DNA from 3 places in the Dermacoccus sp. GAS27A genome. Region 3 is predicted to be linked to each of the others. Evidence: riboswitches for the same ligand, from Rfam matches in the RefSeq annotation. Region 3 holds a riboswitch; each other region holds the start of a gene.

Region 1 (10,365 bases), on a different contig from region 3:
CGCACCCGCAGGCGCAATACTTCGTCGTCGGGCGGATCGGACGCGATCAGGTCGCCGACTACGCTGAGCGCAAGGGATGGTCGATGGCCGAGGCCGAGCGCCACCTGGCCCCCAACCTCGGATACGACCCGGAGGACTGACGCGTGAACCCGACGCCGCACCTGAACCATCTCGACGCCCGCCTCGACGCGCCCGACTCATCGACGTCCACGCGCGCGGCGCATGGTTCGCATGCCCCCCGCGCGATCCTGTGGGACATGGACGGCACCGTCATCGACACCGAGCCGTACTGGATGGAGGCCGAGCGCGGCCTCATCGAGTCGTACGGGGCGTCGTGGAGCGAGAAGCAGGCGTTCCAGCTCGTCGGCAACGCGCTGCCCGTCACGGGGCAGATGATCAAGGATCAGACGGGTATTCCGCTGACACCGGACGAGATCGTCGACGTCCTGCTCGAGCAGGTCATCGAGAAGCTGAAGCAGCACGTGCCGTGGCGCCCCGGAGCGCAAGAGCTGCTGCTCGCCGCCCACGAGGCGGGGATGCCGTGCGCGCTCGTCACGATGTCGTACGAGTCGTTCGCGCGGGTGCTCGTCGACGCGTTGCCGGCCGGGACGTTCGAGGTCGTCGTCACCGGTGACATGGTGAGTGCGGGCAAGCCGGACCCGGAGGCGTACGTGCGGGCCGCGGCCGAGCTGGGCCTGCGCCCGGATGAGTGCGTCGCGATCGAGGATTCCGCGACGGGCGTGCGCTCGGCCGTCGCGGCCGGCGTCCCCACGCTCGCCGTGCCGCACCTCGTCGAGATTCCGCAGCTCGACGGCCTCGTCGTCGTCCCCGACCTCGCCGCCGTCAGCCTCGACGACCTGCCGCGTCTGGCGGAGCAAGCTCGCGCGACGGGCTGACGCTCGAGCCGGCCCGGCAGGCCGTGGCACAAGCGAATGTGACCGAAAAGCGCAGATGGGTACGCCGTTCGCGAATGTGGACGTAGATAGCAGATGGGGCGGAGACAAGAGTCGGTGAGGGGCGGAGTCGAGTTGCTCCACCCCCCACCGATGCGAACCCGTCAGTCCTGGGGCGTGGGGGTTGCCAAGGCGTGGGCGGTGTCGGGTTCGACGTAGACGCTGCGTCCGAGCTCGACGAACGTCTTCGACATCTGCTGCATGCCCTCACGGGCCTCGCGCTCGCTGACGACGCGCTGCTGGGCGCCGGCGTCACCGAAGCGGTCGCGCACGTCCTGGCTGATGCGCATCGAGCAGAACTTCGGCCCGCACATCGAGCAGAAGTGTGCCGTCTTCGCCGCCTCTGCGGGCAGCGATTCGTCGTGGAACTCGCGCGCGGTGTCGGGGTCGAGCGACAGGTTGAACTGGTCGTTCCAACGGAACTCGAAGCGCGCCTTGCTCAACGCGTCATCCCACGCCCGCGCGCCGGGGTGGCGCTTCGCTACGTCGGCGGCGTGCGCCGCGAGCTTGTACGTGATGACGCCGGTCTTGACGTCATCACGGTTCGGCAGCCCGAGGTGCTCCTTCGGCGTGACGTAGCACAGCATCGCGGTGCCACCCATCGCGATCGTCGTCGCGCCGATTGCGGAAGTGATGTGGTCGTAGCCGGGTGCGACGTCGGTGACGAGCGGGCCGAGCGTGTAGAACGGCGCGCCGTCACACCACTCCTGCTGCAGGCGCACGTTCTCCTCGACGAGGTCGAGCGGCACGTGCCCGGGGCCCTCGACCATGACCTGGACGTCGAACTGCCATGCCCGCTTCGTCAGCTCGGCGAGGGTGCGCAGCTCGGAAAGCTGCGCCTCGTCGTTGGCGTCGGCAGTGCAGCCGGGGCGCAGGCCGTCACCGAGGGAAAAGGCGACGTCGTAGCGGGCGAAGATCTCGCACAGCTCGTCGAAGTGGGTGTAGAGGAAGTTCTCCTCGTGGTGCGCGAGACACCAGCCGGCCATGATCGAGCCGCCGCGGCTGACGATGCCCGTGATGCGCTCGGCCGTCATCGGCACGTAGCGCAGCAGCACGCCGGCGTGGATCGTCATGTAGTCGACGCCCTGCTCGCACTGCTCGATGACGGTGTCGCGGAAGATCTCCCACGTCAGCTTGTCGGCCTCACCGTTGACCTTCTCGAGGGCCTGGTAGATCGGCACGGTGCCGATCGGGACGGGGGAGTTGCGGATGATCCACTCGCGCGTCGTGTGGATGTCGTCACCGGTCGACAGGTCCATGACGGTGTCGGCGCCCCACGTCGTCGCCCACGTCAGCTTGTCGACCTCCTCGGCGATCGACGACGTCACGGCCGAGTTTCCGATGTTCGCGTTGACCTTGACGAGGAAGCGACGCCCGATGATCATCGGCTCGCTCTCCGGGTGGTTGACGTTGGCGGGGATGATCGCGCGTCCGGCGGCGACCTCGTCGCGCACGAGTTCGACGGCGCAGTTCTCGCGCGCCGCGACGAATCGCATCTCGGGGGTGATCAATCCCTTGCGGGCGTAGTGCATCTGGGTGACGACGGCACCGTCCTTGGAGCGCAGCGGTGCGCGACGTTCGCCGCGCCACTCGTGGCTCGCCTCACCGCGTCGGACGGCCGAGCGGCCGTCGTCGAGCAGGGTGCGCTCTCGGCCGGCGTACGTCTCGACGTCGTCGCGCTCGGCGATCCACTCGGCGCGCAACGGCGGCAGCCCGACCTCGGGGTCACTGCCCGGGCCGGAGGTGTCGTACAGCTCGACGGGAGCGTTGGCCGCGCCGGTGCCGGGGGAGTTGTCGAGGATGACCTCGGTGTAGGGCACGCGCAGGCCGTCCGCGTCGCGGTACTGCTTGCGGCGCGCGGCGGCGCCGTCAGCCCGGGTATCGGGCGTTGTGACGGACGGAGTGGTCGAGTCGAGCGTCGTCATGTTGGTGCCTCCTTCGGATCGGACGAAGGCACGGCAAGACCCCACGCAGCAGGCGTCGACGAACGTCGGCACCGAACGGAGGATGAGCGACCATGAGGTCTCCTTGGCTGCCTGCGCCGGCATGATCCGGGTCAGGTCGGGTAGCGGTCGGAGCAGTATCAGCTCCCTCTCAGCCCTGTTCTCAGGACTCCCACGAAGGACACTTCCGACTATGGCACATCCCCGCAGACGAACGTGACGAAGGGGTCCGTCAGGTTTGTGACGAACCTGACGGACCCCTCCGGTCACGACTCGTGCTCAGCGGCGCAACATCTCTTCCATCGTCGGCACCGCGACGAACGGATCACGCGCCCGATTTCGCGTCTCGGCAAGCGTACGAACCGAGTTCGACGATGTTCTCGGCGCTTCCCCATCCTTGGACACGCGCGCGTCAGAATCGCCGTTCACCACCATGTCTGCTCCGCCGAGCATGCGCTCTAGCTGCTGCGTCAACTCATCGGCAGCCTCGCTCGCACGCGCTTCCAGGCTTCGCCCGGCCCAGTCGTCGGGCGCGGCGTAGACGGCCGTCGGCATGACGAGCGCCTTCATGTACGCGAACAGCGGTCGCAAGGCGGTGTCCGTCACCAGTGAGTGTCGGGCGGAGCCGCCCGTCGCGCCGACGATGACGGGCACGCCGCTCAGCACGCCGCCTGCAGTCGCGTCCCAGAACGACTTGAACAAGCCCGTGAAGCTCGCCTTGTACGTCGGCGTCACCGCGACCACGGCGTCGGCCGCGCCCAGTACCTCGTAGGCGTCCGCGAGCGCCGGGGGAGCGAACCCCGTCAACGACGCCGTCGTGATGTCGTGCGCCAGCGCCCGCAGGTCGATCCGCTCGACGACGACCTCGCCGCCCTGCTCCCGCGCACTCTCGACAACCGCGTCGCTCAGCAGCTGGGCGAGACGATGCGTCGACGATTCCTCACTCAGCCCGCCGCTGATCACGGCGAGGCGTGCCGTCCAGTTCGTCATCGTGTTCTCCTTCGTCTCGTTGTTCTGAGTTTGGGCCGAACGCCGCCGCCGGCGGCGCCCGCCGGGCCGGTCAGCCGAGTTGTCGGCGAACCGGGCTGATGCTCAACGGTCTTCGGCGCGCGTTCCCGTCACGTCGTCGGTCTGCGGAGCGCGCGGCACACCTGCCTCGACGCGGCCCATCTGACCGGCGTCAGCCGAGGGCGTGTCGGTCGCCTGGGCAGCGCGCGCAGCCAGCAGGCTGGCATGCGTCGGGGCATCAGGCACGCCGGCGGCGCGTGGGACGTCCATCTCGGCGCGCAGCTGCGGCACGACCTTCGTGCCGAGCAGCTCGATCTGGTGCATGACCTCGGCGTGCGGCAACCCGGCGTGGTCGATGAGGAACAGCTGACGCTGGTAGTCACCGACGTAGTCGCGGAAGCCGAGCGTGGCCTCGACGACCTCGTCCGGCGTGCCGACCGTCAGCGGCGTCTGACGCGTGTAGTCCTCCAACGAACCTGCCCCACCGTAGACCGGCGCGTGATCGAAGTAGGGGCGGAACGTCTCCATCGCCTTCGCCTTCGACTCGGCCATGAACACCTGCCCACCGAGGCCGACGATCGCGTCCTGCGCCCGGCCGTGACCGTAGTGCTCGAAGCGCTCCCGGTAGAACTGCACCATCTGCGCAGCGTGCTGCGGCGGCCAGAAGATGTGGTTGTGGAAGAAACCGTCACCGTAGTAGGCGGCCTGCTCCGCGATCTCGGGGCTGCGGATCGAGCCATGCCAGACGAACGGCGCGATGTCGTCGAGCGGGCGCGGCGTCGAGGTGAAACCCTGCAGCGGTGTGCGGAACTTGCCCTCCCACGTCACGTTCTCCTCGTTCCACAGGCGGCGCAGCAGCGCGTAGTTCTCGATGGCGAGCGGGATGCCGTCGCGGATGTCCTTGCCGAACCACGGGTAGACCGGGCCGGTGTTGCCGCGCCCCAGCATGAGGTCGACGCGGCCGCCGGCGAGATGCTGCGCGTAGGCGTAGTCCTCGGCGATGCGCACCGGGTCCGTCGTCGTGATGAGCGTCGTCGACGTCGACAGGATGATGTTCTTCGTCACCACCGCGAGGTTCGCCATCAGCACGGCCGGGTTGGCCGGTGCGACGAACGGCGGGTTGTGGTGCTGGCCCGTGGCGAAGACGTCGAGGCCCACCTCGTCGGCGAGCTTCGCCATCTCGACGGTGTTCGCGATGCGCTCGTGCTCGCTGACGGTGCGCCCTGTCGTCGGGTTCGTCGTGACGTCACCGACGGTGAAGATGCCGAACTGCATGAGGGCCTCCCTTGGTCCATGCATTCATGTAGTTGAAAATGCAACTACTTGCCGAACGGGACGGCGCGGCCGGTTATTCCAGCTGCGCGCCCGGTGACTCTGGCCCTGCGCGGCCCAACTGCGACTCCCGTACCCATCTGCGATTTTCGTCCACATTCGATGGACGTTGGTGAATGAGCGGTTGTCGTCAGCCTCGTCGCGGGGGCGGACGCAGTGCAGGAGGCGATAGATGCGCGCGACGCGCCACTCGGACGGTGGCTGCCGCTTCGACGACCGGCCCGAACGGTCATCCTTCAGTCGCCATCGACGTCTCCGAGGTCGCCGGTGGCGCGCGGATCGAGCGCGAGACGCGCCGCATGTTCGGGCAGCGGCGGGGGAGTGCCGCCCCATTCCGGGCAGAGCGCCTTGTGGTCGCACCACGAGCACGAGCGCGACTTCTTGGGCCGCCAGTCACCCGTCTGAGCACAGCGCTCGATCGCGCGCCACAGCGCTTTGAGCTTGCGTTCGAGCGCGAGCAGGTCGGCCTCGTCGGGTTGATAACGCAAGAACTGACTGTTGCCCAGGTAGACGAGTTGCAGCATGAGCGGCATGACGCCCCGCGTGCGCCAGATGACGAGCGCGTAGAACTTCATCTGGAACAACGCCTTGCCCTCGAACAGCTCCGACGGCGCGCGTCCCGTCTTGTAGTCGACGACGCGGATCTGCCCGCCGGGAGCGACGTCGAGGCGGTCGATGTACCCGCGCAGCGTGAGCCCATCGAGGTCGGCCTCGACGTAGAGCTCGCGCTCGGCGGGTTCGAGGAACTGCGGGTTCTCCATCGCGAACCACTTCTCGACGAGCTTCTCCGCATCACGCAGCCACACGGCGAGATCGTGCGGTGTGCTGCCCGCGAGTTCGGCCAGCTCCGGTTCATCGGTGAGCATGTCCTCCCAGGCATGGGGGACGAGGTCGAGCGCCCGCTCGAGCGTGCGCTTCGGGGCGTCGACGTCGAAGATACGCTCGAGCACCGAATGGACGAGCGTCCCCCGCGACGCCGCCGCACTCGGCGACTCCGGCAGCTTGTCTATGACGCGGAAGCGATAGAGCAGGGGGCACTGCATGAAGTCGGAGGCGCGCGACGGAGACAACGAAGCGGGCATCCGAGAAGTCTAATCGGCCCGGCGCACGAGACCCACATAGTCTTGGGGCATGCCCGAGCCCACACCCGGCCTCAAGATCGCCTCGCTGCGCGGCGTTCCCGTCTACATCGGACGCACGTGGCCGATCATCGCCGTCATCATCGTCGCGATCTTCGGCCCGCAGGTCGCCTCGCTGCACCCCGAATGGGGTTTCGGCGCGTACGTCGTCGGCATCGGGTACGCGTTGCTGCTGCTGCTCAGCGTGCTCGTCCACGAGGCGGCGCACGCCCTCGTCGCACAGGCTTGCCACTACCGCGTCACGCACATCGTCGCCGACCTCATGGGCGGCCACACGAGCTACGACACCCCCGACGCGACGCCCGGACGCAGCGCGCTCGTCGCCGCCGTCGGGCCGCTGTCGAACGCGGCGCTCGCGGTGATCGGCTTCCTCGGCCACCGCGCGAGTGACGGCGACGGCGCCGTGCCGCTGCTGCTCGGGGCCTTCGCGTGGAGCAACGCGTTCGTCGCGGCGTTCAACGCGTTGCCCGGTCTGCCGCTCGACGGTGGGTTCCTCGTCGACGCGCTCGTGTGGAAGCTGACGGGCAACCGCGCCACGGGCATGAAGGCCGCCGGCTGGTGCGGACGCATCGTCGCCATCGGCGTGGCCGCGTGGGCCGTGCTCGGGTTCGTACGCGCGCCCGGCTCGTTGTGGAGCCTCGTGTGGCTGCTGTTCATCGCCTCGTTCCTCTGGCGCGGCGCGAGCGTCGCCGTCAACGTCGGCATCAACCGCGAGTTCCTCGGCGGCATCCGAGTCGCCGACGTCATGCGCCCCGCCGTCGCCGTCCCCGCGAGCACGCCCGTCGCGGCGCTGCCGGAGACGGGCGACACGATCGTCCTCATCGACGCCGACGGCGCCGCGAGCGCCCTCGTCGCGCCCGGTGCGCACGTGCGGGTGCCCGTGGATCAGCGCCCACACGTGCCCGCGAGCGCCCTCGGCGAGGCCCTGCTGCCGCATGCGGGCGCCGTCATCTCCTCACCGCAGGACGACGTGATGGCGATCCTGCCCGCGTTCGAGGGCGATCCGACGCCGGGTGTCGTCACCGTCAGCATGCCGGTGGAAGGGCAGCCCGCAGCTGCCGACGACCCGGTCGCGCTGCGACTGGTCGGCATCGCGACGCTCGCCGACCTCGAGCGTGCGATGCAGCGTCACGCGCACGAGAGCGGCACCATGCCGCGGGGCGCCTAGACTTGCTCCCCATGAGCGAGAGCGATCAGACCCCCGCCCCGTCGACCGGCGCCGAGTACCGCCGCGGCCCCTTCCGGGAGGGCGAGCGCATCCAGCTCACCGACCCCAAGGGGCGCATGCACACGATCACGCTGACGCCCGGCAAGCAGTTCCACACCCACCGCGGTCACATCAAGCACGACGACCTCATCGGTTCGCCCGATGCGGTGACGGTGACGAACACGGCGGGCGTCGAGTACCTCGCGGTGCGTCCGCTGTTGAGCGACTACGTCATGTCGATGCCGCGCGGCGCGGCTGTCGTCTATCCGAAGGACGCCGGGCAGATCGTCACGATGGCCGACATCTTCCCCGGCGCACGCGTCGTCGAAGCGGGCGTCGGTTCGGGTGCGTTGTCGATGTCGCTGCTGCGCGCCGTCGGCGAGGACGGGCGCCTGTACTCGTTCGAGCGTCGCGAGGACTTCGCCGCCATCGCCGCGGGCAACGCGCGCGAGTTCTTCGGCGTCGACCACCCGGCGTGGAGCATCACCGTCGGCGACCTGGTCGAGGCGCTGCCGCAGACCGTCGAGTCGGGCACGATCGACCGCGTCGTGCTCGACATGCTCGCGCCCTGGGAGTGCCTCGACGTCGTTCACGAGGCGCTCGCGCCCGGCGGCGTGCTCATCTGTTACGTCGCGACCGCGACGCAGTTGTCGCGCGTCGCCGAGGCCGCGCGCGATCACGGCGGCTTCACCGAGCCGAATGCGTGGGAGAGCCTCGTGCGCGGCTGGCACCTCGAAGGCCTCGCCGTGCGCCCCGAGCACCGCATGCACGCCCACACCGGCTTCCTCATCTCCACGCGCCGCCTCGCCGACGGCGTCGCCGCGCCGCTCGTCAAGCGCCGCCCTGCCAAGGGTGCCTACGGTGACGACGGCGCTCCCGCCAGCGCCCCGGAGCCCACGCCCCACGACGCGTGGACACCCGAAGCCGTCGGCGAACGCCCCGTCTCCGACAAGAAGATGCGCAAGCTCGTGCGCTCGTTCGAGAACACCCCGACGGCACAGGCGCTCGCGGGCGATGACACCGCACGCGCCCCTGAGTCGGCGGCGCCGGCGGGCTCTGACGACGCTTCGGTGGCGCAGGCGAGCGCCGGCCCGGCCGCCGACGCGGAGACGTCCGTCGCTGCTGAACCGGACGCTGCCGCAGAGAACGCCGAGGCGCCCGTCGCAACCGATCAGGACTGACGCGAGGGTCGTCTCAGACGTCGTCATCGAGGCACGAGCCAGCCATCAGCGCCTCGTCGAACGAGCACGATCCACTTGGGTCGTGCTCGTTCGTCGTCGCGGGTGTGCGCAGGTCGATAGGGTGGAACGAGTGGCTGCTCGGGCCGCGCTTCGGTGCGCACGAGGAGCCGGACGGCTCTGACGAGCACCCCGAAGGCGAAGGAAACGGTGATGAGCGGCCCGAAGTTCGACCCGACGGACCGGACGTCGTCCTCGAACGACACGTCATCAGGCGCGACGTCGCCCGCCGACGTCCTGCGGCTGCGTTCGCAGTTGACGACGGTGTCGTCGCAGAACGAGCGTCTCGTGCGCACGCTCAAGGATGCGCGCGACCAGATCGCGTCGATGAAGGGTGAGATCGAACGTCTCGCGCAGCCGCCGAACAACTACGCCACCGTCATCGCCGCGCATGACGACGGCAGCGCCGACATCTTCTACATGGGCCGCAAGATGCTCGTGTCGTTCTCGCCCGCGATCACGATCGAGGAGCTCGCGCCCGGCCAGGAGGTCATGGTCAACGAGGCCATGAACATCGTCAGGGTCGTCGGGTTCGAGCGCGCCGGCGAGACCGTCACGCTCAAGGAGACGCTCGAGGACGGCCGCCTGCTCGTCGCGACGGGCAACGACGAGGAACGTGTCGTCCGTACCGCCGGGCCGCTCGCGGACGTGACGGTGCGTCCCGGCGACACGCTGCTCATGGAGGCCAAGAGCGGTTTCGTGCTCGAACGGCTGACGCGCGCGGAGGTCTCCGACCTCGGGCTCGAGGAGGTGCCCGACATCGACTACTCCGACATCGGGGGCCTCGCCGGGCAGATCGAGACGATCCGCGACTCCGTCGAGTTGCCGTTCCTGCACGCCGATCTGTACGCCGAGCACCACCTGCGTCCACCGAAGGGCGTGCTGCTCTATGGCCCGCCTGGGTGCGGAAAGACGTTGGTGGCCAAGGCGGTTGCCGCGTCGCTCGCGAAGCAGGTCGCGGCGAAGCAGGGCAACTCGGACGCGACGAGCTACTTCCTCAACATCAAGGGCCCGGAGCTGCTCAACAAGTACGTCGGCGAGACGGAGCGTCACATCCGCGTGCTGTTCCAGCGCGCGCGCGAGGTCGCGAGTTCGGGCACGCCCGTCGTCGTGTTCTTCGACGAGATGGAGTCACTGTTCCGCATCCGTGGCGCCGGCGTCAGCTCGGACGTCGAGACGACGATCGTGCCGCAGCTGCTCGCCGAGATCGACGGCGTCGAGAGCCTCGAGAACGTCATCGTCATCGGCGCGAGCAACCGCGAGGACATGATCGACCCGGCCGTCCTGCGCCCGGGGCGCCTCGACGTCAAGATCCGCATCGAACGCCCCGACGAGGTCGCCGGGCGCGACATCTTCGGCAAGTATCTGACGCCGGCCCTGCCGTTCCACGCCGACGAAATCGCCGCGCACGACGGCGATCCGTCGAAGGTTGCGGTGTCGCTCATCGACATCGCTGCGGGGGAGTTGTATGCCCGCGACGACGCGCACGCCTACCTCGAGGCGACGTACGCGGACGGTTCGCGCGAGGTGCTGTACTTCGCCGAC
Region 2 (10,365 bases), on a different contig from region 3:
TGACGCGCATCGACTCCTTGATGCCCGTCGCGATGACGCAGGTGAGCACGGCGACGAGGCCGAAGGCGGCGATGTCGAAGTGGGTGAACCAGCCGGTGCCGCCCTGCAGATTGTCGGGCAGCTTCAACCCCCACTCACCGAACAGGATGTTGAAGTACGCGCTCCAACCCTGGGCGACGACGCCCGCGGCGAGGATGAGCTCGAGAAGCAGATCCCAGCCCACGATCCAGGCGATGAGTTCGCCCATCGTCGCGTAGGAGAACGTGTAGGCCGAGCCCGAGACGGGCACCGCCGACGACAGCTCGGCGTAGCACAGGGCCGCGAGACCGCAGCAGAAGGCGCCGATGAGGAACGAGATGACGATGGCGGGGCCCGCCATCGTGTGGGCGGCTCGCCCCGTCACCGTGAAGATGCCGGCGCCGATGATGACGCCGATGCCGAAGACCGTCAGGTCGAGCGCTGACAGGTTCTTCTTCAGCTGGAACTCGGAGGCTTCCGAGTCTGCGATCGACGCTTCGATCGACTTGGTGCGCAAAAGGCTCATGTGAGCGCCCTTTCACCGGATGGTTGGAACCGTGTGAGATTACGTTCCGTCTCGCCATGTGGAGCCATCGTCCACATCGTGGTCGCGACCTCGTCGGCGGACGGGTTGAGGTGAGGTCGCGTGTTCACGGCTCACCCACCAGGCCGATTCGTCACCCTGCTCGGGCGACGTCTCGTCCCTGTCATGCCGCTGACGGTACGTGTGATCGGTGTCACTGTGGGGGTTTGGGTGGTCAACCGTGACAAATCCGTGAGGATCGGTGTCGTCCTCGGCGGCTCGACGTTGCCCGCGGCCGTAGCGAGCTCGGGGCTGACGGACCGCGAGGGGGCGGGTGTCGTCGCCGCCTGACGGGCCGTGACGCTGCGACTCATGACGCTGCGATTCGCGGCGCGGCGTCTCGCGGCGTTGTTCGTCGTCGGACCAACCGACGCCATCCCACGACTCGTCATGCTGCGACTCGTCGCGCCAGTCGTCCTCGACCCACGGGTCACGCCATTCGTCGTCGTAGCCCTCGTCGTCGGCGTGCCGCGCGTCCGCGTGCCCGCTGGGGCGCGGGTCGTCCTCGTCCTCGAAACCGAAGATGAGCCCGCAGATGTCGCGGTATTTCTCGTCGGGGTTGCGCACGTAGTCGATGACGTTGAGCGCCTGCTCCTGACCCGCCGATTCGATCTTGAACGTGCCGTAGCCGAGCAGCCGCGCGGCGGGCGAGCGGTTGTACGACATGTCCGTCACCTTCGACAGCGGCATCATCGCCACCTTCTTGACGAACAACCCGTGCACCAGGATGAGGCGCTTGTTCGTGATGACGAACGTCTGGTCCCACCATTCGACGACGCGCCAGGCGAGGTGCGCGGCGAGGACGAGCCAGATCCACCACGCGGCGTTCGTCAGCGGGCCCATCCAGGCGGGCGCGCAGATGCCCGCGACGATGACGAGGACGAACCCGACGACGCACGAGGTGATGGCGGGCAGCACGCGCGCCCAGTGCTGCTTCATCTCGAGGACGACGTCCTCACCGCGCGCGAGATAACCGGCGACGCGGTCGCTCGCCTGATGTGGGCGCAGTGGGCCCATGGGTTCAGTTCTTGCCGAGCAGCGCGTCGAAGAATTCGCGCAGGTTGGTGACGGCGTTGCGCAGCACGTCGCCGACGGCGCGCACGACGTCGGCCGACTTCGCGGGGCTCGAGAAGACGGCGTAGATGATGAACGCGAACAACAAGAACTTCAGGATCGACTTGAAGTTGATCTTGTCCATGGCGTCGTCTCTTTCTGGTGGGTGGAGCACGCGGGGGAAGGCACGGGCAACTCTCGCATCCTTGCAGGGTTCGCCCATGCTGCGGCGCAGGCGCGCCGAACCGTTTTCGCGGCGCTCGCCGTTGGGTGCGCGCCGTCGGGCCCGCCGTGGAACGCGCGCGCCGCTATTGCTGGTGGTGCGTACGCTGACGGCGTGGATCTGGCGATGAGTCTGCGCGATGCGCTCGAACGAGAAGCCTCCGGTACGGCGATCAAGCAGTTGAGTGACGCTGTCACGCGCCTGTCGACCCGGTATCGGGCCGTCGCGGCGGCTGACGAGCCCATTCTCGCGCGCCCCGTCGACGTGCTCGCGTACGCCCACTACCGCATGCCCGCGACGTTCGGTGCGGTGCGTTCGGCGCTGCGCGCCCTCGCCGATTCCGGTGTGTTCGACGCTGATTCGGTGACGTCGATGGTCGACCTCGGCGGCGGCACCGGCGCCGCGGCCTGGGCGGCGGCGGACGTCTTCGAGACGCTGCGCGACATCAGCGTCCTCGACCAGGTGCCGGCCGCGCTCGACCTGGGGCAGCGGCTCGCGCGCGCCAGTGGGGTGCCCGCCCTCGAGCGCACCGTGTGGCAGGAGGGCCGCGTCGGGTCGTGGAACGTGACGGTCGGTGCGCCATCCGGTGGCGGCGCCGATCTCGCGACGGTCTCCTATGTGTTGAGCGAGTTGTCGCCGCAGCAGGCCGATCGCATCGTCGCCGAGGCGACGTCAGCGGCGACGCGCGCCGTCGTCATCGTCGAACCCGGCACGCCGGACGGCTACGCGCGCATCCTGCGAGCCCGCGATCAACTGCTCGAGCAGTCGTGGTCGGTCGCGGCGCCATGTCCGCATCAGGGGGCGTGCCCGTTGCTCGCCAAGACGGAACCGGATTGGTGCCACTTCGCGGCGCGCGTCAACCGTTCGTCGGTGCACCGGCAGATCAAGGGTGGCGAGCTGTCGCACGAGGACGAGAAGTTCTCGTACGTCGCGATGGTGCGTGAGCCCGCGCATGTGGCGCAGGGTGTGCCGTTGCGCGACGGCGTCGATCTGACGCAGCGCCCCAGCGAGCGCGACGCCCGCATCATCCGGCACCCGAAGAAGAACAAGGGGTTCGTCGAGCTGCAGGTGTGCGAGGCGCTCGACGCCTCAGGCCTCGCCGGCCAGGTGCGACGCGCCGTCGTGACGAAGAAGGCCGGCCCGGCCTACAAGCAGGCTCGTGACGCTGGCTGGGGCGACGCCATCGACCTGGGTGCTCGGGGCTGAGGGCTGAAACGTTGCCATGCAGTGTTTCAGCCCCGAATGAGCGTGATGGGGGCCGAAACCCTGCATTTCAGGATTTCGGCCCCCATCGAGAATGCGGCTCAGGCGCTCACGCGTCGTGCGTCGCGATGCCGTAGAGACGGTCGCCGGCGTCGCCGAGGCCGGGCACGATGTAGCCGTTCTCGTTGAGCTTCTCGTCCATCGCACCGGTGACGAGGGTGATGGGCACCTCGATGTGCGACGTCAACTCCTCGAGCTTCGCCAGGCCTTCCGGCGCGGCGATGAGCACGACGGCCGTGATGTCGTCGGCGCCGCGCTCGACGAGGTAGTCGATCGTCGCGGCGAGGGTGCCGCCCGTCGCGAGCATCGGGTCGACGACGTAGACCTGACGGCCCGACAGGTCGTCGGGCAGACGGTTCGCGTACGTCGTCGCCTCGAGCGTCTCCTCGTTGCGCACGAGACCGAGGAAGCCGACCTCGGCCGTCGGCAGGAGCCGCATCATGCCGTCGAGCATGCCCAGGCCGGCGCGCAGGATCGGCACGAGCAGCGGACGCGGCGTCGCGAGCTTGATGCCGCGCGCCGTCGTCACCGGCGTCTCGACGTCGACCTCCTCGACGCGGACGTCACGCGTCGCCTCGTACGCGAGGAGCGTGACGAGTTCGTCGACGAGGCGACGGAACGTCGGGGAGTCGGTTCGCTTGTCACGCAGCGTCGTGAGCTTGTGCGAGATGAGCGGGTGGTCGGCAACGATGACGCGCATGGGACAAACTTAACCCGTGGATCTTCCCGTGGCACCAGCGATCGAGCTCACGTACGACGCGTGGATGGGGCGCGCGCTCGAACTGGCGCGTGAGGTGGGCGCGGCGGGAGACGTGCCGGTCGGAGCGCTCGTCGTCGATGCTGACGGCGAGGTGATCGGCGTCGGCGCGAACCTTCGTGAGGTCGACGGCGACCCGACGGGTCATGCGGAGATCGTCGCGATGCGGCGCGCTGCAGCGTCGCGAGGGGGCTGGCGCCTCGACGGCTGCACCCTCGTCGTCACGCTCGAACCGTGCCTCATGTGCGCGGGGGCAGCCGTTCAGGCGCGGCTGGCGCGCATCGTCCTCGGGGCGTGGGATCGCAAGGCCGGCGCCTGCGGCGGGTTGTGGGACGTCGTACGCGACTCACGCTCGACCCACCGCATCGAGGTGGTCGGCGGCATCCGTGAGGACGAGTGTTCGGCGGTCCTCAAGGAGTTCTTCGCGACCCGACGGTGACGCGCGCAGCGATCAGAGGCGGATGCCGGGGGCGAGGCGGCCCTCCTCCTGCAACCGGCGGAGCGCGGGAACGACGCGGTCGCGGACGCCCGCGGGGCTGATGGTGTTGAGGTAGATCTTCGTGCTGCCCTCGAACCCGGCGAGGTTGGCGATGCGCCACTTGAGCACGACGTGCCAGGGGATCTCGACGTCGCTCATGGACGGCGGACGGTGGTGCCACTCCTCGTTGCACGGCACATCGGTTCCGGTCGCGGCATGCATGGCGTGGACGAGGTCGGCCATCGCGTGACGTTCGTCGTCGGTCATGAGCCATGGCTCGCACGTGCCGGACGTCGACCAGATCTCGATGCTCGGGTAGCGGTGGCCGAACCCGGCGAAGGCGATCGCGTGAGCGTTCTCCGCGACGACGAGATCGTGGCTGCGCGCGTAGGCGATGAGTTCCTCGAACACGCGCGGATCGCGACGCGCCGCATCGATGTCGAGGTCGGTCGAGGTGCCGAACTCGTCGATGCCGACGATCTGCTTGTGCAGGTGGTCGAACGACGCGCCCGCCGGCTTGAGCCAGTTCTGGAAGGCCGCGACGTAGCGCACGTGCGGGTTCGTCGCGTACAGCTCGGCCATCGCGTCGATCGTCAGGTCGAGGTATTCGCGGTGCTCGGTCGGCGTCAGGGCGCCTGACGAGGCGAGCTGGTCGCTGCGCGTCGCGCCGTCGACGTAGTGGCGGCGGCCGACGATGACGTCATGGGTGCTCGCGAAGAAATCGCCTGCAGCGTCGAGGAGTTCGGCGTCCGTGGCGCCCTCGGCGCGCTTGCCGAGACGCACCCGCGCGAGGCGCAACAGGTGTTCGCGCCCTCCGTCAGCAGCCTCGTAGGCGCGGCGGCGGGCCTCGATCGCGTCGTCGAACGTGTAACCGTGATTGGCCTGCCAGTAGTCGACCGACATGATCTCGAACAGGTTCGGGATGCGGCGGAACTCGGCGACCTGCGATGTCACCTCGGCCGGCGTCAGACCACGCAGTCGGACGAAGCGCGGCCCCTCGGCGGAACCTGCGGCGAGGACGGAACGCACCTTCTCCGGCGGCGTCTCGAGGTAACGGTCGGAGCAGAATGCGCAGGACGCCGTGAAGTCGTGCGGTTCGAGGTCCTTGACGCCAGGCGGGACGAGCCCGAGGGGACGGTCGCCGCGGCCTGGCACCGTCCACACCTTCGTACCGCTCAGCGGGTTGACCTGCTTCGTCGTGCCGTCGGCCATCGTGCGGATGAACTCGGTCGGCTGCTGGCTGGCGTCGGGCGTCATGACTCCAGTCTCACCCACGGCGCCGCGCCCCGTCTCCTCTGCGGGCAAGTGCACCTGGGTGCACTTGCCCGCAGAGGCATGGGGCTGCGCGACCGGGCGCGGTTCTGCGCAGGTTGGCGTAACTCTGCGCACGGTGGCGCGGCCGTCGACGATCGCGTCAGGGCGCTTCGAGCGTCGCACCGGGCCGCGATGCGGGCGTCAGCGCTGGATCCAGGTGTCCTTCGCGCCGCCGCCGGCCGAGACGTTGACGATCATCGTGCCCGCTGGGGCGACGCGCGTCATCGCTCCCGGTGCCGTGACGGCGACGGTGCGCGAGGCGTCCTGCTCGTCCGGGCGCTGCAGCACGAACGCGCGCAGGTCGACATGGCTCGGCGCGAACGAGCCGTCGACGAGCGTCGGCAGGGTCGACAACGGCACGATGTCCTGCGCGACGAAGCGCTCCGGCGTCTCACGGATCTCCCGACGGCGCGTCTCCAGCTCGTCGGCCGAGCACTCCGGGCCGACGGTGATGCCGCTGCCGCCGTAGCCGTCGATCGGCTTGACGACGAGTTCGTCGAGGCGATCGAGCACCTCCTCGCGCTGGTCCTCGCGGGCGCACAGCAGCGTCGGCACCTGCGCGAGCAGCGGCTTCTCGCCGAGGTAGAAATCGATGATGTCGGGCACGAGCGCGTACGTCGCCTTGTCGTCGGCGAGGCCGTTGCCGGGCGCATTGACGATGGCGACCGCGCCCGCCGCGAGCACGTCACGCAGCGCGTCGCCGAGCGGACGACCGTCCGCGCCCTTCGCTCCGAACAGCTCGGTCTCACCCATGCGCGGGTTGAGCAGGTGCACGCGGTGACGTTCGCCGCCGTCGAGGCGCCACAGCTTGCCGTCGTCGACGACGAGGGCGTCCGCCGTCACGATGGCGGCGCCGACCTGGCCGCTCACGAGGTTCTGCTCGTACCAAGTCGTGTCCGTCGGGCCGGGGGAGACCATGCACAGGCCGATCTCGCCCCCGGCAACGCCACCGTCGACGAGTCTTGCGCTCGCGACGAGCGACTCGTGCAGCAGCCCGTACGTCCGGGTCGGGTGCTCGAGCGTCTCGGCGGGCGGCAGGATCTCGGCGAAGTGGTTCTCGAGCACCTCGCGGTTGATGTGCGTCATGCCGAGCCCGCCGGGCATGCGCAGGTTGTCCTCGAGCACCATCCACTCGCCGGACGCGGGCGAGACGAGGTCGAGGCCGCAGATGCCGGCGCGGACGAAGTCAGCGGGCACCCGCTGGCCGTCCTTGGACCAGCCGGGCGAGCGACGCAGCATGTCGGCGTCGACGCGGCCCGCCTTGATGATCTCGCCGGGGCCGTAGACGTCGCGCAGGAAGAGTTCGAGCGCACGGACGCGCTGCTCGGCGCCGGCGCTGAGCTCGGCCCAGCGCTCGGCCGAGATGATGCGCGGCACGATGTCGATCGGGTACGGGCGGTTGCCGTCCTCGGAGTTGATCGTCACGCCGAGCTCGGTCAGGCCCTTGCCGGCCGCTTCGAGGCGGCGCGACACCTCGTCGGGCCCGAGCGTCTCGATGCGCTCGATGACGGCCGCGTAGTCGGGGCGCAGCTCCGCATCGTCGGTGACGGATTCGTCGTGCACGCCCGGGGTCTCGGGTTCGTGCTCGCGGTATTCGCTGAACGCCTCGGGGACGATCTCGCCCTCTGCGCCCTCGTCGTTCGTCGCGTTCGTGCCCTGTGCGGTGGTCATGGGCACGACGTTACGGCAGACGGCTCACGTGCGCTCGCGGACGAGGCGGGCGGGTTCTGGTCCGTCGCGCGGAGGTGGGCGGATCTCGGGCGATGGCGGGCGAGGTGAGGGGCCGCATGGGTGAAGCAGGGCTGATCGGTCACGTGCGGTCGTGGACGAAGCGGCCCAGGGTCTGCGCGTTGGCGACGGCGGCGCAGTCGATGTCGTTGTTGAAGTACGCCCAGACGGTGCGTCCCTCGGTGAGCCAGCCGTTGATGCCGGTTGCCCATGCCTTGACGGTCATGCGGAACCCGCCGGGTAGGCGGCGGTGCCAGCCCTCGAGGCTCGTGAGTGCCGGCCAGCGGTAGTAGCTGGCGTTGAGTTCGACGGTGTCGAAGAGGTTCGCCGCGTAGTACTCGAGGCGCACGCGGTCGGCGACGCCTGCGGGGTGGACGGTGCCTTTCCAGGCGGCTTACGTCCCCCCTGACGTGCCGAGGCGCAGTTGCGCTCGGGTGGCCGTGCTCATGTCGTCAGATGCCACCGGAGCGCGGCGTGACGTTCGGCCGGGACGTGAATGTGGACGATGTTCGCCGAGGTGGACGTGAATCGCAAATGTGGACGTGATTCGTCGGTGTGGACGAAATTCGCGACGCTCAGTGATGCGTCGGCCCGAGACACGCGAGGAGGGCCAGGCAGAACCTGACCCTCCAAGCGGACGGCTCCATGCGCGACATGGACGCCCCCGAGTCTGCTGCACCGAGCGTGGGAGCCGAGCCCGCGAGGCTCCCACGCCGGAAAGCGGACGAAGGGGAATTACTTCATGACGACGACGGGCGCCTGGCTCTTGCCCTTCTGGGCTTCCTTGGCTTCTTCTTCGGCGCGCTTGACGAGGGCCTGCGGCGGGTGGCCGGCGGACTTGGTGAAGTAGTCGGCGGCGCGGCGTTCGGCGTACATCTTCGCGGCGGCGAGTGCGCCGGTGGAGATGGCGGCGTAGATCGCGGCTTCGATGATGCTGGCGTTCGGGTCCTTCGCGCTGCGCGGGCTCTTGCCGGTCGTCATCTTCCACGTCTTGGTGGCGGTGGTCGTCGCGATCTTGCTCGCGACGATGCCGGCGCCCATGCTCAGCACCTTCCACACGAGGTTGCCCATGGTGTTTCCCCTTACGTGTCGTCGGCCGTCGTGAGGCGTCGTCGAGCCTCGGGCCGTTGATGTCTTGGGTCCATCCTCGCGCGTGCATGTGTCGCTGCGCCAGTCGGCATGGTCATCGGCCCGGTCTGACGGGGGTGGGCGTCGTGGCGGTCGCCTCTTGCACGGGGGATCGGGCGTCGGCGTGAGGTGCGCACGAGCCGTCAGCGGGGATGCCGGAGTGCGAAGCGGGCCGAAGCGTGTCGTCCGTCGGTGGTCGGTGCTAATCTCGCGCTCGAACGACAGGGGAGCGCAGTGTGCGCTGAGATCGTGCCGCACCCGGCACCAAACCCTCGAACCTGACCCGGTTAGCACCGGCGGAGGAAGTCGAGTTCTCACTCGTCGCGCGTACGTGCGGGCGACGACGTCCCTCACTGGCCGTGAGGAGGAACGTTCACATGATGTCTCGTGGTGGCCGCGCCGTGCTGGCGCTCGCGTGCGTGGGTGCGCTGGCGGCGTGCAGCGTCGACAACAACTCGTCGGGGTCGAAGTCGAGTTCGGCGGGCGGCTCGGGTGCGTCGGGTTCGGGCGCGTCGAAGACGGTCACGTTGGTGACGCACGAGTCGTGGGCGCCCGACAAGAACGTCATGGCCGAGTTCACGAAGCAGACGGGCTACACCGTCAAGGTCGTGAAGTCCGGTGACGCCGGTGAGCTCGCGAACAAGCTCGTGCTGAGCAAGAACAACCCGCTCGGTGACGTCGTGTTCGGCATCGACAACACGTTCGCCTCGCGTGTCGCCACGAACGACGTCCTCGAGCCGTACAGCCCGAAGGGCGCGCCTGCGTCGGCGTCGAAGTACGAGCTGCCGGACGGCCAGGGCAAGGGGCAGCTGGCGCCGATCGACACCGCGTCGGTGTGCGTCAACGTCGACGACGCGTGGTTCACGAAGAACCACAAGACGAAGCCCGCTTCGTTCGACGACCTCGTCAAGCCCGAGTACAAGAACCTCATGGTCGCGCCGGGCGCGTCGTCGAGCTCGCCGGGCATGGCGTTCTTCCTCGCGACCGTCGGCCACTACGGCCAGGACGGCTGGGAGGCGTACTGGAAGAAGCTCATGGCGAACGGGCTCAAGCTGACGTCGGGCTGGAGCGACGCGTACGAGGTCGACTTCAGCGGCAGTGGCAAGGGCAAGCGTCCGATCGTCGTCAGCTACGACAGCTCGCCGGCGTTCACCGTCGACAAGGCGGGCACGTCGACGACGTCGGCGCTGCTCGACACGTGCTTCCGATCGACCGAGTACGCCGGTGTGCTCAAGGGAGCGAAGAACCCCGACGGCGCGAAGGCACTTATCAACTTCATGAACGGTGCGAGCTTCCAGAAATCGCTGCCCGACTCGATGTACGTCTTCCCCGTCGACTCGAACGTCGAACTGCCCAAGGCGTGGGCGGCGAACGCGAAGCAGCCGACGAAGTCGATCGAGGTGTCGCCCGCCGACATCGACAAGAACCGTTCCGAATGGCTGACGAAGTGGAAGGACGTCACGTCCAAGTGACGCCCGAGCGATGAACGGCACCCGTGATGGTCTGCGTCGCGGCGCACGAGACGGGGGCGCTCGCGCGCCTTTCGTCATGGCCGTGCTTGCCGTCGTCCCGCTCGTGTTCCTCGCGATCTTCTTCGCGTGGCCCGTCGCGGCGATGGCGGTGCGTGGGCTCGCGCCTGGTGGGCGCGTCGATCTGGGCGGATTCACGGACGTCCTGACGCGCCCGCGCATCCTGCGCGTGCTGTGGTTCACCGTGTGGATGGCGGCGCTCGCGACGGCGTGCTCGGTGGTGCTAGGTGTGCCCGTCGCGCACGCTCTGTACCGGTTGCGCGTGCCGGGGGCGGGGGTGTGGCGCGCGCT
Region 3 (10,365 bases):
TGCGCAGGTGCGTGCGCTGTTTCCGCGCAGCGACGACCTCGTCCGACGCCGTGAGAGCGGCAATGCGCCGGGGACGCTCAAGGAGCTGCGCTCACAACTCACGCAGGTGCGCCAACGCGGCCATGCCTGGGAGAACGGCTCGGTGACGGAGGGCTTCGCGTCCGTGGGGTGCGCGGTACTCGACCACAACGAGCTGCCGGCCGCGAGCCTCGCGGTGACGTGGGACGAGGGGCGTCTCGCGCGCCACGGTGAGGATCCGGCCGAGCGACACGATCGGTTCGTCGCGGCGTGTCGAGCGAGCGCGCAGGCCCTCACTCGCCGATTGAACGGGTGAATGATTGCGGGGCTGAACGGCGCGAGGCCCCCGTGGAGGTGAACTCCAGGGGGGCCTCGGCCGAACGGCGCGCTGCTCAGGAGCGCCCGTCATCCTTGGCGTGCTTGCCGCCGCGCCACGGGCCCGTCGTGCGACGGATGCGGTAGTCGATGCGGTTGTCGACGCGGTGGTCGACCTGGCGGCCGAAGTGCTCGTCGAAGTTCGACTGCAACTCTTGACGCACGTACTCGACGCGACCGAGGAACTCCTTCTCCTCACGACGGCGGTAGTCGTAGCGCACCGCCTTGAACGTCGCGACGCACATGAGCACGAGCACGACGCTGAACGGCAATGCCGTCGCGAGAGACGCCGCCTGCAGCGCCTTGAGCCCGCCGGCGAGGAGCAGGCCGATGGCGATGGCACCTTCCATGAGGGCCCACAGCACACGCGACCACGTCGGCGGGTTGGGGTGACCCCCGGAGGCGAGCATGTCGACGACGAGTGAACCCGAGTCGGAGGAGGTGATGAAGAAGACGGCGACGAGCAGGATCGCGATGACGGACAGCACCTGCCCGAGCGGCATGTCCTGCAGCACCGTGAACAGCACCTTCTCCGCGACGACACCGTCGGTCTTGTCGACGAGACCGCCGTCGCCGAAGAGCTGACGGTGGATGCCGGCGCCGCCCATGACGGCGAACCAGACGAACCCGACGAGCGTGGGCACGAGAAGCGTGCCGGCGATGAACTCGCGGATCGTCCGCCCGCGGGAGATGCGGGCGATGAAGACGCCGACGAACGGCGCCCAGCTGATCCACCACCCCCAGTAGAAGATCGTCCACGCAGAGTTCCAGTCAGCGCCCTTCTCCCCCGTGTAGGCACCGACGTCGAAGGTCATGCCGAGCACGTTGGCGAGGTAGGCACCGAGCGCCTCGGTGAGGTTCTGGAACAGGAACAGCGTCGGGCCGAGCAGCAGCACCGAGATGAGCAGCAGACCGGCGAGGCTGAGGTTGATGTTCGACAGCCACTTGATCCCCTTGCCGAGGCCGGAGACACACGACAGCGTCGACAGGAACGTGATGCACACGATGAGGATGACGAGGGTCGTGTTGTCCGTGCTGTCGAGGATGCCGATGGACTTCAGACCGGAGGCGATCTGCTGCACGCCGAGACCCAGCGATGTCGCGACACCGAACACGGTGCCGAAGATGGCCAGGATGTCGACGAGGTCGCCCATCCAACCCTTGACGCGCTCGCCCAGGATCGGCTCGAGAGCCCACCGGATCGAGATGGGGCGGCCGCGACGGTGGATCGCGTACGCGAGGGCCAGCCCGATGACGGCGTAGATCGCCCACGGGTGCAGACCCCAGTGGACGAAGGTCTGCGCCATCGCGAGCTGTGAACGCTCGGCCTCGCCTTCGGGCCAGCCGGGCTTCGGCATCGTCGTCGCGTAGGTGAGTGGCTCACCGACGCCGTAGAAGACCAGGCCGATGCCCATGCCCGCGGCGAACAGCATGGCGAACCAGGAGAAGACCCCGAACTCGGGCTTCTCGTCGTCGTTGCCGAGCTTGATCGAGCCGTAGCGGCTGAGACCCATGAAGGCGGCGAAGGCGATGAACCCGCCGATGACGAGCATGTAGTACCAGCCGAAGTTCGTGACGATCCATGACTGCATGTTCGTCAGCACCTCACCGGTGCCGTCGGGGAAGGCGACGCCGAGCACGGCCACCGCGAGGATGACGATGAGTGCCGGCCAGAAGACGCGTGGCGCGACTCCGCCCTTGCCGAGGCGCACGCCCTGGCGTCGCAACTTCTCTGCGATGACCTCGTCGTCGTCGTCCTCGGCGATCTGCGCGGCGTCAAACAGATCGGAGGGCAGAGGGTCCGACGACTCGCTCTCGTGGCGCGCCGCTTCCTCGGGCGTCTGCGCGGCTGTGGTTTTCGTCTCCGGCGCAGCGCCGTCGTCGGTGATCGCCGTTGCCGGGGTGGCGCCCGGCGGGCCGTCGGCCTTCGGTTCTTCGTCTTGCATGCGATGTCCTCCCTGGTGTCCATCGTGTGGTCGGAAGTCACGACTCTTCCGGATCGCAGACCACATCTCAAGTTGTTACTGGCCGGTACTCGCTTGGAGCTGCTGGCGATCGAGTTCGGTCCGCAGGGGTCTGCCGCGACCGTGCGTGCTGGACGATGCCGCCTGCCGACCGAACACCGCTGATGGCCGCGATGCCGAATGAGCACCCCGGACGCCCGGCTGTGGCACGATGCGGGAACCCGTTTCGTCTCCCGTCGCACGTGAGGACCGCTGCTCATGACCAAGGCAACCTCGCATCTCGCGTCGCGGCCCGTCGCCCTGGCCCACCGCGGTTTCTCCGGTGGCACCTCGCATGCCCTGGAGAACTCGATGGCAGCGTTCCGCGCTGCCGCCGAGCACGGCTACCGGTGGGTCGAGACCGACGTGCACGCGACCGTCGACGGGGTGCTCGTCGCCTTCCACGACACGACCCTCGACCGCACGAGCGACGGGGCCGGCACGATCGCGCATCTGCCGTGGGAGGTGGTCGCACGGGCGCGGATCGCCGGGCACGAGCCGATCCCGCGACTCGAGGAATTACTGACGCAACTGCCGCAGGTGTGCGTCAACATCGACGTGAAATCGGCCGGGGCGGTCACACCGCTCATCGAGTGCATCGAACGGTGCGGCGCGCACGATCGCGTCCGCATCGCCTCCTTCTCCGACGCGCGGCGCCGAGCCGTCCTCGCCGGCCTGACGCGACCGGTCCGTTCATCGCCAGGGCAGTCGCGCACCACCGCGCTGTGGCTCGCGGCGCACCTGCCGGTGCTCGGTTCGCCCCTCGTCGCGCGCCTTGCGCACGGCATCGACGCCGTGCAGATCCCCGAACGTCAGGGCCGCCTGCGCGTGCTGACGCCGAGACTCCTGCGCGTCCTGCACGGCGCCGGGCTCGACGTCCACGTGTGGACGGTCAACGAGCGCGCCGACATGGAGCGTCTGCTCGACCTCGGCGTCGACGGCCTCATCACCGACCGCGCCGACGTGCTCAAGGACGTCCTCGTCGAACGGGGTGAATGGGGCTGAGCAGAGCGGCTCGACGGGCGATCGCCTGGTTTCGTCAGCCTGCAGCGCGGACCTCGTCTTTGATGGCGTGGCCGTGCAGGGGCCAGGTGCGGTGTGCTGGACGCACGTGGTTGGGAGTGCGCCGAAGTGGGGAAGCGCGATCGCTGAGCCGCGACCGTCGAGAATCGTTGACACGGCGGGTATCCGGCGAAAGTATCTTTATGTCAAGATACTTTCACCGGAAGGCGCCTCATGCTCACGTTGCATCATGTCCAGGTCTCGATGCCCGAGGGTCGCGAGGACGACGCCCGACGTTTCTACCGCGATGCCCTCGGCCTCGACGAGGTCGCCAAACCCGGCGTGCTCGCGCAGCGCGGCGGCGCGTGGTTCCGCGCGTTCGCTGACGACGGCGCCGTCGCGGCCGAGATCCACCTCGGGATCGACGAACCGTTCGTCCCCGCCATGAAGGCCCACCCCGCCCTCCTCGTCGAATCGACAGCTGCCCTGGAGGCCCTTGCCGCGCGCATCGAGGGCGCCGGTTTCGACGTGAACTGGGCCGAGCGCCACACCCTCGACGGCTACGAACGCTTCCACTGCCGCGACGCGTTCGGCAACCGCGTCGAGGTGCTGACGCCCAAGCTCTGACGGCTCGCGAGCGCGATGCGTCAGTCGTGCGACGGCTCGGGCGCATGCCCGAGGGAACGGTTGATCTCGGCGATCAACCGGCGTCCGTGCACACCCCACGCGTGCCGCTCGTCGGCACTCGCGCGCGTCAGGGCGCGCTGCCACGTGAAGACGCGCCCGACCCGGGCGATGAGCAGGGCGTCGTCGACGGCGGCGCTCAGCGCAGTGCTCGAGACGACGTCGCTCCACACGCTGAGGTAGGCGCGCAGGATGCGCTCACGGGCTGCGCGGGCGGCGTCGTCGTCGAGGCCCTCGCCGATGCGCTCGAGCGGGACGAGCAGCGAGCACAGCGGGTTGCCGACGCTCGCGTCGCCCCAGTCGAAGATGCGCGCGTCGTGAGCGCCCGCCGAGGTGCCGTCGGCAAAGACGTTGCCGGCGTGCAGGTCGTCGTGCTGAATGGTCAGCGGCAACCCGACGGCGTCGAGCCGCTGCGCGGCGCGGCGCACCTCACGTGTCGTGTCGGGTTTGAGCCCAAGGCGTTGCCACCGGCGAGCCGATTCGCGCGGCGACATGTCGGGCACGCCCGCGTCGCGCAGTTGATCGACGACCCGCGTCGACGAGCGTTGCAGTCGCGCGTAGCGTCGCACCACGGACGACATGAGGCTGACGGCGTCGTCGTCACGCTGGACGTCACGAAGCACCGGGCCCTGATCGGGCATGAGCAGCCAGCCGCGCTCGGGGTCGTCGGCCCACACGACCGGAACCGCGTCGGGCGTGACGGAACGCAACGCGCGCAGGATGGCGGCCTCGGGGCTCATCTCCGGGCTCGTCGCCTTGAACCACACGCGCCCTTGATCGGTCGTCTCGGCGACGAGCACCGTCGACCAGGGACGCACGCGCGGCTGCAACGGCGTCGTCGGCACACGTTCGAGACCGCGCCGCGCGAGGGCCGTGTCCATCCAGCGCACGGCCTCCCAGCGCCACGTCTCACTGCTCCAGATCGCGCTCGCGGGCGCGACCTGATCAGAGCCGGGGAGAACAGGAAGATCGGGTGACTTCACCACGTCGTTCGACCGCTCAGTCGATGTCGGCGTGAGCGGCGACCGGCATGGCGTCCCCGAGATCACCCGTCGCACCGGCATCACGTCCCGCGGCCTGCGTGCCTGCGTCACCGTCGCGGGTGCCTGCACCGCCGTCAGGCGCGTGTGCACCACCGTCGTACGCATCGGCGCGCGTGAGTGCTGCGTCGTCGCGCCCGAGAGCGTCGACGATGTCGGCGGCCGTCAGCCCCACGGTCGCGAGCACCTCGCCGCGCGAGGCGTGGACGAGGAACTCCTTGGGAATGCCGAACGTGTCGAGCGGCGTGCGCACACCGGCTTCACGCAGGCGTCGCGCGACGGCGCTGCCGACGCCCGCCTCGACGAGGTTGTCCTCGATGACGACGACCCGGCCCGCGGCGCGGGCGAGGTCGACGAGTTCGTCGGCCACCGGGTAGGTCCAGCGCGGGTCGACGACCTGGACGCGACGGCCCTGATCGGTGAGCAGATCGGCGACGCCGAGTGCCGTCGAGACCATCGACCCGACACCGACGACCAGCACGTCCACGCCGTCTCCGCCGTCGGGTTCACGCATGACGTCGAGGCGACCGAGACGTCTCTCGGCGACGAGTGGGTCGGCGACGTCGCCCTTGGGGAAGCGGATGACGCTCGGTGCGTCGTCGATGTCGACGGCCTCGCGCAGCAGTTCGCGCACCTGTGCGCCGTCGCGCGGGGCGGCGAGGTGCAGGCCGGGCACGATCGAGCAGATCGACATGTCCCACATGCCGTTGTGCGAGGCGCCGTCGGAGCCGGTGACGCCGGCACGGTCGAGCACGAACGTCACGCCCTGACGGTGCAGTGCGGTGTCCATGAGCAGCTGGTCGAACGCGCGGTTGAGGAACGTCGCGTAGACGGCGACGACGGGGTGCAGGCCGCCGTACGACAACCCGGACGCCATCGTGACGGCGTGCTGCTCGGCGATGCCGACGTCGAACACGCGCTCGGGGTACTTCTTCGCGAACCCGTCGAGCCCGACGGGGATGAGCATGGCAGCCGTGATGGCGACGATGTCGTCGCGCTCGGCGCCGAGGGCGACCATCTCGTCGCTGAACTCGTCGGTCCAGATGCGGCCACTCACCTCGAACGGCAGGCCCGTCTCGGGGTTGAACTTGCCGATGCCGTGCCACTGGTCGGCCTCGTCGGAGAACGCGGGCTCGTAGCCGCGGCCCTTCTGCGTGATGACGTGCACGAGGGTCGGCCGGCCGTAGTCGCGAGCGCGGCGCAGCGCGGCCTCGACCGCCGCCTCGTCATGTCCGTCGATCGGGCCGAGGTACTTGATGCCGAGGCTCTCGAAGACGCCCGTGTCGGGGTAGACGATGTCCTTGAGACCACGCTTCACGCCGTGCAGCGCCTCGTACATCTTCGTCCCGACCTTCGGCGTCGCCTGCAGGCGGTTCTTGCCCCAGTCGAGCACCTGGTCGTAGGTGTGCATCGTGCGCATCGTCGCGAGGTGGTGCGCCATCCCGCCGATCGTCGGGGCATAGGAGCGCTCGTTGTCGTTGAGGACGATGACGAGCGGCAGGTCGGCGTCGGCGGAGATGTTGTTGAGCGCCTCCCACGCCATGCCGCCGGTCAGGGCGCCGTCACCGATGACGGCGACGGTGTGACGGTCGCTCTCACCCTTGAGGCGGCGCGCCTTGGCGATGCCCTCGGCCCAGCTCAGCGACGTCGAGGCGTGCGAGTTCTCGACGACGTCGTGCTCGGACTCCTCGCGGCTCGGGTAACCCGACAATCCGCCGGATTTCTTGAGCTTGCTGAAGTCGTGACGCCCCGTCAGCAGCTTGTGGACGTAACTCTGGTGGCCGGTGTCGAAGACGAACGTGTCCTTCGGCGAGTCGAAGACGCGGTGCATCGCGATGCTCAACTCGACGACACCCAGGTTGGGGCCCAGGTGCCCGCCCGTCTTGGAGACGGATTCTACGAGGAACTGACGGATCTCGGCGGCGAGCGCGTCGAGCTCCTCGGCGGGGATTCGCTTGAGATCGTCCGGACCCGAGATGGTTTCCAGCAGCGTCACGTCTCACTCAGCCTTTCGAAAGTGCAGTCTCCTGAGTCTAGGTCGTCGACCGCGCAGCCGCCATGCGGGCGGGGGCACCCTCCCGTCGCACCCCCGTCGGAGCCGGTAGCGCCGTCGGAGTTCAAAGGCCGGGACTCTGCCCGCCCACGCACCCCCCCCGAACGCCGGCGCATCACAGCCGAGGGACGAACGTCTTGCCGCGCATCGCCTCGTGCACGAGACGGACGGCGCGCGCCGTGGCACGCAACCGCAGCCCCTCCGCGGACAGGTGCTCCATCACCTGCGGCACCGCGCGCGGTGGCAGCTCGTCAGCGAGGTCGACGCGGATGCGGCGATATGACTCGCGCATCGCGCCGAGTTGAGCGTCGACATGCCACGTCGCCACCCAAGCGAGCGCCACCGGGTGACGGCGCCATGCGTCGTAGGCGCGAAAATCCGAGGGGCACTGATCGAGCAGCCACTGCGTCGCCGCCTCCTGCCACCCCGGCGCACCCGGCGGCGGCACACCTCTCGGCCAGCCCGGAGGGCCGGTGTTCACCTCGTCCGACATGACCCCAGCGTACCCCATTGTTCGAACACGTGTTCTATTTGATGACCGCCCCACGAGACCCGCAGACCGGCGCGAGACACGCCCCCGAAGCCGGGTGCTCTGTGGCATGCTGAGCCCGTCACACGGGAGCCCGAGGCGCGGGCTGAGAGGGCATCGCCATGCCGACCGTCCAACCTGATGCGGTTCATGCCGCCGTAGGGAGTGTTCGATCGTGTCTACCCTGACGCCTGCCCACGACGATGCGCCGCGCCTGGCGCCGGCCGCCGCCACCCCAGAACGGCGCGAGGCCCGCCGCAGCGCCCTCGTCGGAAACTTCGTCGACCAGTTCGACATCTTCCTGCCCGTCATTGCGCTGGGTGGGGTGCTGTCGACGCGTTCGACGATTCCCGACGGCATCGTCTTCGCCGCGACACTCCTGGGCCGCCCCCTCGGGGCGTTCGCCCTCGGCACCCTGGCCGATCGTCGCGGACGAGCCCGCGTGTCACGCGGCGCACTGCTCGGCCTGAGCGTGTGCACCGGCCTCATGGTGACGCTCCCCCTGCACACCTCGACGTGGGCCGTGGCCGCTCTCCTGGCGTTGCGCTTCGCCGCCGGATTCTTCCTCGGCGGGCAGTACTCCGCGGCCATCCCCCGCGCCCTCGCGCTCACAGAGCCGCAACGACGCGGCCACCTGAGCGGCCTCGTCATGGCGATGTCACCCCTCGCGAACGCCACCATCGCCGCCGCCACGATGATGCTGACGGCCTCACTCGGCGGCGCGTACACCACGTGGGGGTGGCGCCTGCTGTTCGTCGTCGGCGCACTCCTGCCGTTGGCCCTGGCCCTCACCGCGAGGTCAGCGCACGCCGGGCCGGCAGGTCACAGCCACTCTTCCCACGAATCCGACAAGCGCGATCCCGCCGCGCACGTCGCGACCGACGACGAGGAAGAGCGCGTGACGGGCCGTGTCGTGGCCGCATTGTTCACCCTCATGACGGGGCTGTGGTTGTTCACGATGATGGGCGTCTCGGTGCTGACGAGTTCGCTGCGCCCGCACTTCTCCCCCCATGACGTCGGGCTCGTCATGCTCGTCGCGACGGCCTTCAGTGCGCCGACGATGGCCGCGGCGGGTGCCGTCTCGACGCGTGTGGGCCGTTCACGCTTCTTCATGGCGTTCGGAGCACTGGCCTGCATCGCCGCCCCCGCCGCCTATCTCGCGGCGATGCACGCGGCGTCATCGGGCAGCATCGTCGCCACGACGATCGCCGCCGCGGCCGTCCAGATCGTCACCGTCTCCGCCTACGGCCCGGTCGGCGCCTACCTCGCCGAACACTTCCCCGAGTCGCGACGTTCGCGCGGTTACGGCAGCGTCTATTCGGCGTCGATCGTGCTGCCCGGCCTGTACCCGTTCTGGCTGCCCACCGTGACGCAGTGGCTCGGCCGTTCGGCCGCCGTCCCGCTCGTGCTGTGCGTCGCGGGCCTCCTCGTCACTCTTGCCCCCGCGTGGATACGCGGAAGTAACGTTGGTGGTTACGAAAAAGTAAGTTGAGTGGGTGAAATCAGCTCGAACCGGTGGCGACGCCGTGATGATCTTGTTAACGTCGTGACTCGGTTCACATCGACTATCGAAGGATGAGCATGTTCACCACACGCCGTACCGCCAAGATCGCCCTCGTCGCCACCGCCGTGGCCGGCACCGTCACGATGGCTGCGCCCGGCGCGCAGGCCGCGACGAGCGACACGACGAAGGACACCATCTGGAACCTCGGCTACGACACGTCGGCGACGACGACGATCAAGAAGTCCGGGCAGTCCTCGACGACGACCGGCTTCACCTTCTCCACCCTCCACGTCGAGAAGGGCGACCTGAGCTCCGACATCATGCTCAAGGACTTCAAGATGCCGGTGAAGCTCGGCAAGCTGCAGATCGCCATCGCGACGATCTCGCAGGAACCCGTCGGCAAGGCCGTCGGAACGATCGACCCGAACACGCACAAGATCGTGCAGACCCAGAAGGTCAACCTCCACATCAAGGATGTCTCGGCCACGGGTAAGGGCCTCATCAACCTCGTCGGCAAGAACTGCCGCACGAGCAGCCCCATCACGCTGACCGTGACGGGCAAGCAGGGTGGCTTGTTCGACCCGATCAACCTCTCGGGCACGTTCACCATCCCGAACTTCGCCAACTGTGGCCTGTCGACGAGCCTCGTCAACAGCCAGGTGGCCGGCCCCGGCAACACGATCAACATGACGCTGACGCCGCACGGCTGATCGCGACCAGCCTCACACGCATCATCTCGGCCGCCGGTACCCCACGGGTGCTGGCGGCCGACGCGTGTCGACTGACGGCAACCGCCACCCGCCCCGATAGCCGCTCGACCATTACGCGTCTGCAAGACGAATGTACGGCGCATTCCTCGTGCAGACGCGTAATCGTCGAGCAACTGATGGCCTGCGCGGTTCACCCAGCGGTTGCGACCTCCGTCACCGTCGTCACCCGACGAAGTTGTAGTGCCACCACTCGGGGTTGGACCCGCGCCGATCCCTGTAGTCGGGGCGGTCGAATCCCCAGCGCTTGGAGTTGGCCGTCAGCCACACGTCGTAAGAACGCCCGAAGTACAGAGGCGAGTTGATCGCGTTCGTGCGGGCGATGCCGAAGTCGATCGCGTTGCCCAACCCGTGGTTCGAGGTGCCGGGGACGGCCGCGCGGGGGTAGCC

What was found. A riboswitch is a leader RNA that binds a small molecule or an ion and turns the genes downstream of it on or off. The one in region 3 is predicted to bind thiamine pyrophosphate.
Region 1: linked by a shared signal. The riboswitch ahead of thiC (phosphomethylpyrimidine synthase ThiC) and the one ahead of ABH936_RS01205 (MFS transporter) in region 3 are both predicted to bind thiamine pyrophosphate.
Region 2: linked by a shared signal. The riboswitch ahead of ABH936_RS10830 (thiamine ABC transporter substrate binding subunit) and the one ahead of ABH936_RS01205 (MFS transporter) in region 3 are both predicted to bind thiamine pyrophosphate.

What each region holds. Positions count from the first base shown of each region.
Region 1 covers NZ_JBIYDW010000004.1:251,225-261,589, forward strand. Annotated here, with positions in the region: gene metH (methionine synthase) at 1-140, shown strand, start outside; gene ABH936_RS06250 (HAD family hydrolase) at 144-896, shown strand; gene thiC (phosphomethylpyrimidine synthase ThiC) at 1,058-2,878, opposite strand; TPP riboswitch at 2,968-3,082, opposite strand; gene ABH936_RS06260 (CE1759 family FMN reductase) at 3,176-3,886, opposite strand; gene ABH936_RS06265 (CE1758 family FMN-dependent luciferase-like monooxygenase) at 3,989-5,179, opposite strand; gene ABH936_RS06270 (RecB family exonuclease) at 5,473-6,318, opposite strand; gene ABH936_RS06275 (site-2 protease family protein) at 6,368-7,543, shown strand; gene ABH936_RS06280 (tRNA (adenine-N1)-methyltransferase) at 7,555-8,763, shown strand; gene arc (proteasome ATPase) at 8,974-10,365, shown strand, end outside.
Region 2 covers NZ_JBIYDW010000009.1:74,739-85,103, forward strand. Annotated here, with positions in the region: gene ABH936_RS10780 (APC family permease) at 1-544, opposite strand, end outside; gene ABH936_RS10785 (PH domain-containing protein) at 584-1,618, opposite strand; gene ABH936_RS10790 (hypothetical protein) at 1,623-1,799, opposite strand; gene ABH936_RS10795 (small ribosomal subunit Rsm22 family protein) at 2,004-3,083, shown strand; gene upp (uracil phosphoribosyltransferase) at 3,190-3,840, opposite strand; gene ABH936_RS10805 (nucleoside deaminase) at 3,905-4,336, shown strand; gene ABH936_RS10810 (DUF4921 family protein) at 4,349-5,632, opposite strand; gene ABH936_RS10815 (circularly permuted type 2 ATP-grasp protein) at 5,831-7,360, opposite strand; partial or broken gene ABH936_RS10820 (DUF72 domain-containing protein) at 7,500-7,775, opposite strand; gene ABH936_RS10825 (DUF4235 domain-containing protein) at 8,153-8,488, opposite strand; TPP riboswitch at 8,759-8,867, shown strand; gene ABH936_RS10830 (thiamine ABC transporter substrate binding subunit) at 8,923-10,017, shown strand; gene ABH936_RS10835 (ABC transporter permease) at 10,094-10,365, shown strand, end outside.
Region 3 covers NZ_JBIYDW010000001.1:280,579-290,943, reverse strand. Annotated here, with positions in the region: gene ABH936_RS01240 (IclR family transcriptional regulator) at 1-334, shown strand, start outside; gene ABH936_RS01235 (BCCT family transporter) at 411-2,339, opposite strand; gene ABH936_RS01230 (glycerophosphodiester phosphodiesterase) at 2,616-3,401, shown strand; gene ABH936_RS01225 (VOC family protein) at 3,633-4,025, shown strand; gene ABH936_RS01220 (phosphotransferase family protein) at 4,046-5,065, opposite strand; gene dxs (1-deoxy-D-xylulose-5-phosphate synthase) at 5,082-7,118, opposite strand; gene ABH936_RS01210 (hypothetical protein) at 7,291-7,668, opposite strand; TPP riboswitch at 7,781-7,886, shown strand; gene ABH936_RS01205 (MFS transporter) at 7,880-9,196, shown strand; gene ABH936_RS01200 (hypothetical protein) at 9,286-9,918, shown strand; gene ABH936_RS01195 (D-alanyl-D-alanine carboxypeptidase family protein) at 10,141-10,365, opposite strand, start outside.